2 regions of the Lactobacillus sp. JM1 genome follow, and region 1 is predicted to be linked to the other one. Evidence: riboswitches for the same ligand, from Rfam matches in the RefSeq annotation. Region 1 holds a riboswitch; the other holds the start of a gene.

The links. A riboswitch is a leader RNA that binds a small molecule or an ion and turns the genes downstream of it on or off. The one in region 1 is predicted to bind magnesium.
Region 2: another riboswitch for magnesium. It lies ahead of mgtA (magnesium-translocating P-type ATPase); the one in region 1 lies ahead of F3I00_RS01145 (cation-transporting P-type ATPase).

What each region holds. Positions count from the first base shown of each region.
Region 1 covers NZ_CP044412.1:239,753-243,245, reverse strand. The annotation lists gene metG (methionine--tRNA ligase) at 1-441, opposite strand, end outside; gene F3I00_RS01145 (cation-transporting P-type ATPase) at 562-1,560, opposite strand; M-box (ykoK) riboswitch at 1,631-1,802, opposite strand; gene F3I00_RS01140 (TPM domain-containing protein) at 1,860-2,447, opposite strand; gene F3I00_RS01135 (deaminase) at 2,437-2,925, opposite strand; gene trpS (tryptophan--tRNA ligase) at 2,945-3,493, opposite strand, start outside.
Region 2 covers NZ_CP044412.1:1,062,129-1,065,621, forward strand. The annotation lists gene mgtA (magnesium-translocating P-type ATPase) at 1-2,023, opposite strand, end outside; M-box (ykoK) riboswitch at 2,099-2,265, opposite strand; gene F3I00_RS05455 (excinuclease ABC subunit UvrA) at 2,369-3,493, opposite strand, start outside.

The DNA.
Region 1 (3,493 bases):
ATCTTTATAAACTTCAGCAAGTTGTGATTCAGTAAAGTATTCTTCATCTTCAACTGAATACCAGCCAGTATATTCGCCTAAATAAATATCGCCTTGCTTTAACAACTTTTCAAAAATCTTTTGAACAGCTTTAACGTGGTCTTCATCAGTTGTCCTAATAAAGCGATCGTAAGAAACATCTAACATCTTCCATAACTCTTTATAAGAAGCTGCCATCTTGTCTACAAATTCTTGAGGTTTAATACCCTGTGCTTCAGCTTTTTGTTCAATCTTCAAACCGTGTTCATCAGTACCTGTTAAAAAGAAGGTATCAAAACCGCGAGATTTTTTGTAGCGAGTCATTGTATCAGCAGCAATCGTAGTATAAGCATTACCGATAGTTAATTTTCCAGATGGATAATAAATAGGTGTAGTAATATAGAAAGTTTTCTTTTCAGCCATCTTTATTCTTCCTCTCATAAGTCTTTTAATTGCTAGTATAACATAGCATGTAGGACTTAATTTGTACATTAAAAAAAGGAATTCTATAAAATACGGAATTCCTATAAATTATTTAGATAATTAATTGTCATATGTCGCTCGAATCCTAGGCATATCGATATTGGCTTTTACCAAGTTATTTACAATAGCTGTTGGCATTACCTCAGCCGTTATGCCAATAGTAATTGCTATAGCAAAAATCAAAGCATTCTCCCAATTACCACGCATTATTTCATTAATTAGCAAAACAACTGGAACAATAACTAGAATTAATGTTAAAAAGATTTTGGTTAATTTTTTCATACTAAAATTAAAGAGATGGTTCTCTAGATTAATCTTAGAAAGATTTTGAACTACCTTTCCAAAAACAGTTTCTTTACCAGTCGCAAAGATAACGCCAATGCCTGAACCTGAAAGAATAATCGTGCCTGCATATAAAATATTAGCATAATCTAAGTTATTATTTTTACCAATGTAATTAGTAGCACTCTTTTTCACAGTGTCTTCTTCACCAAGTAATGAGCACTCTAAATCATTACTTTTCAGTAATTTAACGTCAGCTGGAACAATATCTCCAGCTTTAAGTAGTACCACATCTCCAATTGTTAGATCACGGGTTAAAAGTTGCTGTGGTTCACAATCACGCATTACTTGAGTTGTTCTAGAAATTCGATTTATCAAATTTTGAATATTAGTATTAATACGAATATTTTGCATAGCAGTTAAAATGGCTGAAATAAATAAAATTGCTAAAACAAAAATTGCTGGACTTAGGTTAAGAGTATGTTGAGAGGAATTTAAAAAAATTGCTACAATTGCTAAAAAAAGCAGAACAAGGGAAAAAGGAGTTATAAAAGCCTTTAACAAATAGTGAAGTTTTGTCTTATCATGTTTAATTATTATTTCATTAGATCCGTATTTTGCTAAGCGTTGCCTCGCATCTTTACTTTGAAGGCCGCTAATTGAGGTTTTTAATCGTTGCAGCGTCGCAAACTTATCTTCGCATGCAATCCGGCGCACCAGCTTGGTGTCTGTAGTATTTCTTGTGCCGGAAGTGTTGATTTTGAACATCTTCAACATCCTTTCTTAAGAACCTAGCAAACAAACAAAAAGACCGATGCAAAAACTGCATCGGCTCAAATCCAAGCGATTTTTATACTCGTCGTTCAGTTTTAACACTACGTGACGTAAGGTTATTTAACATAACTAGCTGGCTGGGGAGGGCCTTATATCGACGATCCCTGTTTGACCCGTTGGCATCTCTGGATGTTGCTGGGCGACAGCATATGTTCACGTAGGAGTCTCACCTAACAGTTTATTTGCTCTAATATTTAATTTCTATTGATACTTTAACGGCTAACTAAGAATTAGTCAAGTCCCTACTTCTTTTTTCGAAAACTCTTAAATAGAACTAGTCCGAAACTGATTAAAGCTGCAATTACTAATCCCCAAACCAAGTTTACACTCTGTGGATGATCTATTTTTTGCAGTTCATCTTGTGTTAGCGAATTTTTATCATAAGACAGCTTATCTTTTTGGGCAACCAAAGTAGCGCAAGCATTAAACACTAATCGAATTCCGGAATTAAAAGTTGCTGCCTTTTCACTTCTTAATTTATTCCCCGCATAACGAACAATATTGCCACATTTACTTTGAGTTAAAGGATCTTGATAATTCTTACCGACAATAATTTGAACATTTTTCTTTTTGTTTTGAAGAGCAACAGCAATAATTATCTGATTCTTTAGTGGCTGAATTCGATTTAAATCATTGCTGTCTTTTAAGCTTAAAAGGCGAATTTCAGGTTTAGTTTTAGTCTTTTGATAACTCTCATTTTTCTGATTAACAAGTTCTTTTGTCTGATTATCAAATAATCCTTGCGGATCACTAACAAAAGACTTGGTGCTAGCAGTCAACGTTAATAAACAAATAAGCAGTGACACCAAACTAATAATTTTATTTTTCATTGTCAGCCTTCTCTAGCCTGTCTGCTAAGCTTTGAACGTATTTATGATCAAGTGTTACTTGTTCAATTGCAACACCTTTTTCACGCAATAGTTTTAAGGCTAAAGGATTATCATGATAATCATAATAATAGTTAATTTTCTTAATGCCAGCTTGCACTAAGCACTTGCTACAATTAAAGCAAGGAAAATAAGTAACGTAAATTTCAGTACCTTCAGTGGAAATACCATTTTTTGCACATTGAATTAAGGCATTCATTTCAGAGTGAATCGTTCTTACGCAGTGCCCATCCACCATCAAATGACCAACATCATCACAATGAGGCTGTCCCGAAACACTACCATTATATCCGGTCGCAATCATCCGGTCATCTTTAACTAATACACTTCCAACTAAGGCACGATCACAGGTAGAACGTTGTGCAATAACTAAAGCCTGCATCATAAAATATTGCTTCCACGGAATCCTGTCTCTTGTCATTGTTCTTACCCTCTTTAAATTATTTATTTAATCTGTCAAAATAATTTAAACCAATTGCTTCTCTAACTTCTTTTAAAGTTTGGTTAGCAACTTTATTTGCCTTCTTTGATCCTTCTAGTAGCATTTCATAAACAGCATCTGGATTTTGAGCAAACTTTTCACGACGTTCTCTGATTGGTCCAAGCTCTTCTTCGAGAACCTTATTTAAGTAGCGCTTAATTTTAACGTCGCCCAGGCCACCTTTTTGGTATTGTTCTTTAAGTTCAGCCACTTTATCCTTGTCTGGTGCAAACACATCAAGATAAGTAAAGACAGTATTTCCTTCAACTTGTCCTGGATCTTCCACGTGGATGTGGTTTGGATCAGTGTACATGGACATTACTTTCTTTTGAACAGTCTTTGCATCATCAGATAAATAGATTGCATTTCCTAATGATTTAGACATTTTGGCATTTCCATCTAATCCTGGAAGTCTTCCTTGACCCTTTGGTGGGAAGTAGCCCTTTGGCTCAACTAAGATATCAGTGTTATAAACCCGATTAAAAGTACGTACTATTTCACGAGTTTG
Region 2 (3,493 bases), 820 kb from region 1:
TCGTATTGCCAAATACTTGACGGCCAATTTGTACTCCCTTTTCTAAAATCATTAAATCTTTGTGGAGCAAAATTATATCTGCTGACTTTTTAGCAATGTCCACCGCTGTATCAACTGAGATAGCAACATCTGCCGCTTTCATTGCAGGAGCATCATTGATTCCATCTCCCATATAAGCTACGGTATGACCATCTTGTCTAAGTAAGTCAATAATCTGAGCTTTTTGTTGTGGAGATAATTTTACAAAAACATCGCATGCTTGCACCATTTGTTTTAATTCAGCGTCAGTCTTATTTTCAAGGTCTTTTCCCTGATAAACTCGATCAATATTTAAACCTACTTGCTTCCCTACATTTCGCGTAACTGCTTCATTATCTCCAGTTAAAATTTTGACTGTAATGCCATCTTCTTTTAAGGCAGTCAATGCTGCCTTAGCACTGTCTTTTGGTGGATCTAAAAATGCTAAAAATCCAACTAAGATTAATTCATTCTCATCATCAATGCTAAATTCACCAACAGGAGCTGGATTCTTTTTATATCCTAAAAGAACAACACGTAAACCATCCTGATTCATCTCATCAATTTCAGTTAAAATTTTCTGACGTTGATCTTCATCAAGTGGACTTATTGCACCATCTATTTCTACTCTGTTAGAACAAGCAAGCATTTCTTCAGCAGCACCTTTAGTTACCAAAATATGTTCGTGTTGCTGGTTAATAACGACAACGCTCATACGTCTTCTCTTAAAATCAAAAGGTATTTCATCAATCTTTCTGTAGTTTTGATTAATTTTCTTTGTATCTAACTCTCCTTGAGCAGCATCAATAACTGCTTTATCAATTAAATCTTTCATCCCTGTTTGATAATAACTATTCAAGTATGAAAGCTCTAATACTTTTGGCTTTTCTTCTAAGTTTAAATTATAGTGTCGTTCTAAAACCACTTTATCTTGTGTTAAGGTACCAGTCTTATCAGTGCAAAGAATATCAGCTGAGCCAAAGTTTTGGATTGAATTCATTCTTTTAACAATGGTTTCATGCTTAGCCATTTCAACAGACCCCTTAACTAAATTGCTGGTCACAATAACTGGCAACATTTCTGGCGTTAAACCAACAGCCGTTGCAATAGCAAAAATTAATGCATTTAGCCAATCGCCTTTAGTTAAACCATTAATCAAAAACACTAGTGGTGCAATTACAGCTGTCATGATTAGTAATATTTTAGAAACATTTTTAATTCCAATGTCAAAAGTTGTCTCTTTGTTTTTATTCTGAGCAAGAGTACGGGCCAGATTTCCAAAAACGGTTTTGTCACCTGTAGCAAAAACGACGCCCATTCCAGAACCAGAAACAATATTTGTTCCTTCATAAAGGATATTTGGATAATCTAAGTAATTATCACTTCCTTTTGGCTTCTGATCTGCCATCTTTTCAACTGGACTTGACTCTCCATTTAATGAGCTCGCTGAACAAAATAAGTCTTTACTCTTTAACAAATACATATCTGCTGGCACTAAATCTCCAGCAGCTAAATTAATAATATCGCCAACTACTACATCTTTAGTTGGTAATTCTTTATCTTCGCCAGCTCGTTTAACATTTGTAGTTACAGAAACCATATTTAGCAATGAATCAACCGCATCACTTGTTTTTACATTTTGAATAAAACTAGTAATTCCTGAAATCAGAACCATCATAATCATGATAATTACGGTACTCAAATCTTTTTGATCAGCTGGCACAAAAACATAGTTAGTTAAAAAAGATAAACCTGCTAAAAATAACAACACACCAGTAAAAGGTGTCATAAAAGCATCGATTAAAAAATGTAATTTTGGATGATGTTCTTTATTCGAGACCTCATTTAAGCCATCTTGCTCCAAGCGTTGTTTTGCTTGAACAGGATTTAATCCATTAATTGTTGTATGCAATTGCTTTAAGACTTCATTTTTTTCTTGTCTAGCAATTTGTTTAGCCAAAGTCGCATTAGTTACTACGCGATCTTTAGAGTTGAATTTTAACATAGTAATCTCTCCCTCTAAAAAATCGGCAAACAAACAAAAAGACCAACACAAAAACTGCATTGGTCTTAACTTAGCGATTTATACTCGTCGTTCAGTTTTAACACTACGTAACGTGAAATTTTTCAACTAGCTGACTGGGAAAAGCCTTAAGTCGACAATTCCTGTTTAACCCGTTGGCATCTCTAGATGTTGCTGGGCATCAGCGTATATTTACGTAGGAGTCTCACCTAACAGTTCATTTGCTTCTTTATTCAATTAACGGTTAATAGATTAAACAATTATTCTTTATTATTCAAGCATGTTTATAAATTCTTTACTTTTACTCTAAATCCATACATCAAATAATTAATCTAAGTTAAATTGTTTTAGATAATTAGCTAAATACTCTACAGTTAAACTTTGCGGATCTTTAATTAATTCTAGTGGTCGGCCTTGTGCTACAATACGACCACCATTTTCACCACCTTGTGGTCCCAGATCTAGCATATAATCTGCATTAACAACTAAATTCAGGTCATGTGTAATCGTAATAATAGTTGCACCTTGATCAAGCAATTTTTGCATGACTTCAACTAGGACTTTAACATCCAGGGGATGCAGACCAATTGTTGGTTCATCAAAGACAAATAAAGTATCGTCTTGCTTATGACTTAAGTGAGTCACTAATTTTAAACGCTGTGCTTCTCCACCAGATAAAGTTGGCGTACTTTCACCTAAGTGCAGGTAATCTAAACCAACTTCTTTAAGCAACTGCAAATCACGTTCAATCTTTGGCACACGCTTAAAAACAGGAATCGCTTCGTTAACATCAAGATTCAAAACATCCACAATTGACATATCATGCCACTTTATTTTTTGAATTCCAGGATTATAGCGGTCGCCATGACAAGTTGGACAAGTTTGCTGCATATCAGGCAAGAATTGAATATCTAAAGTAACAATTCCTGTTCCACCACAAGTTGGACAAGCACCTTCTTTATTGTTGTAAGAAAAATAGCTTGGCGTATAATGTTTTTCTTTAGCCAAAGACTGTTTTGCAAAAAGTTTACGCAAATTATCCATAATTGAGGTATAAGTAGCAACTGTTGAACGCGTACTCTTGCCAATTGGTGAAGCATCCACGCTAACCACATTATTAATTGGACAATCAAAATTCTTAATTTGTTTAGGTAGTGGTTCACTTTTATCTTGTGCCTTGATTGCAGGAACTAATGAATCTAGAATCAAACTAGTTTTTCCAGCTCCAGAAAAGCCCGTCACACTAGTTAATTGATTCAAAGGGATACCTGCTTGAACATCTTTCAAGTTGAAGTAATCTTCTACTTCAAAACTAATTTGATCTGAATTAACCTGATCGCTAACTTTTCTAGCCATTAAATGTGCTTTCCCATTTAAATATGGTGCAATTAGTGACTGCTTATCTTTCTTAATTTCTTCAGGACTGTCTTGATCTAAAATTTGACCACCTTG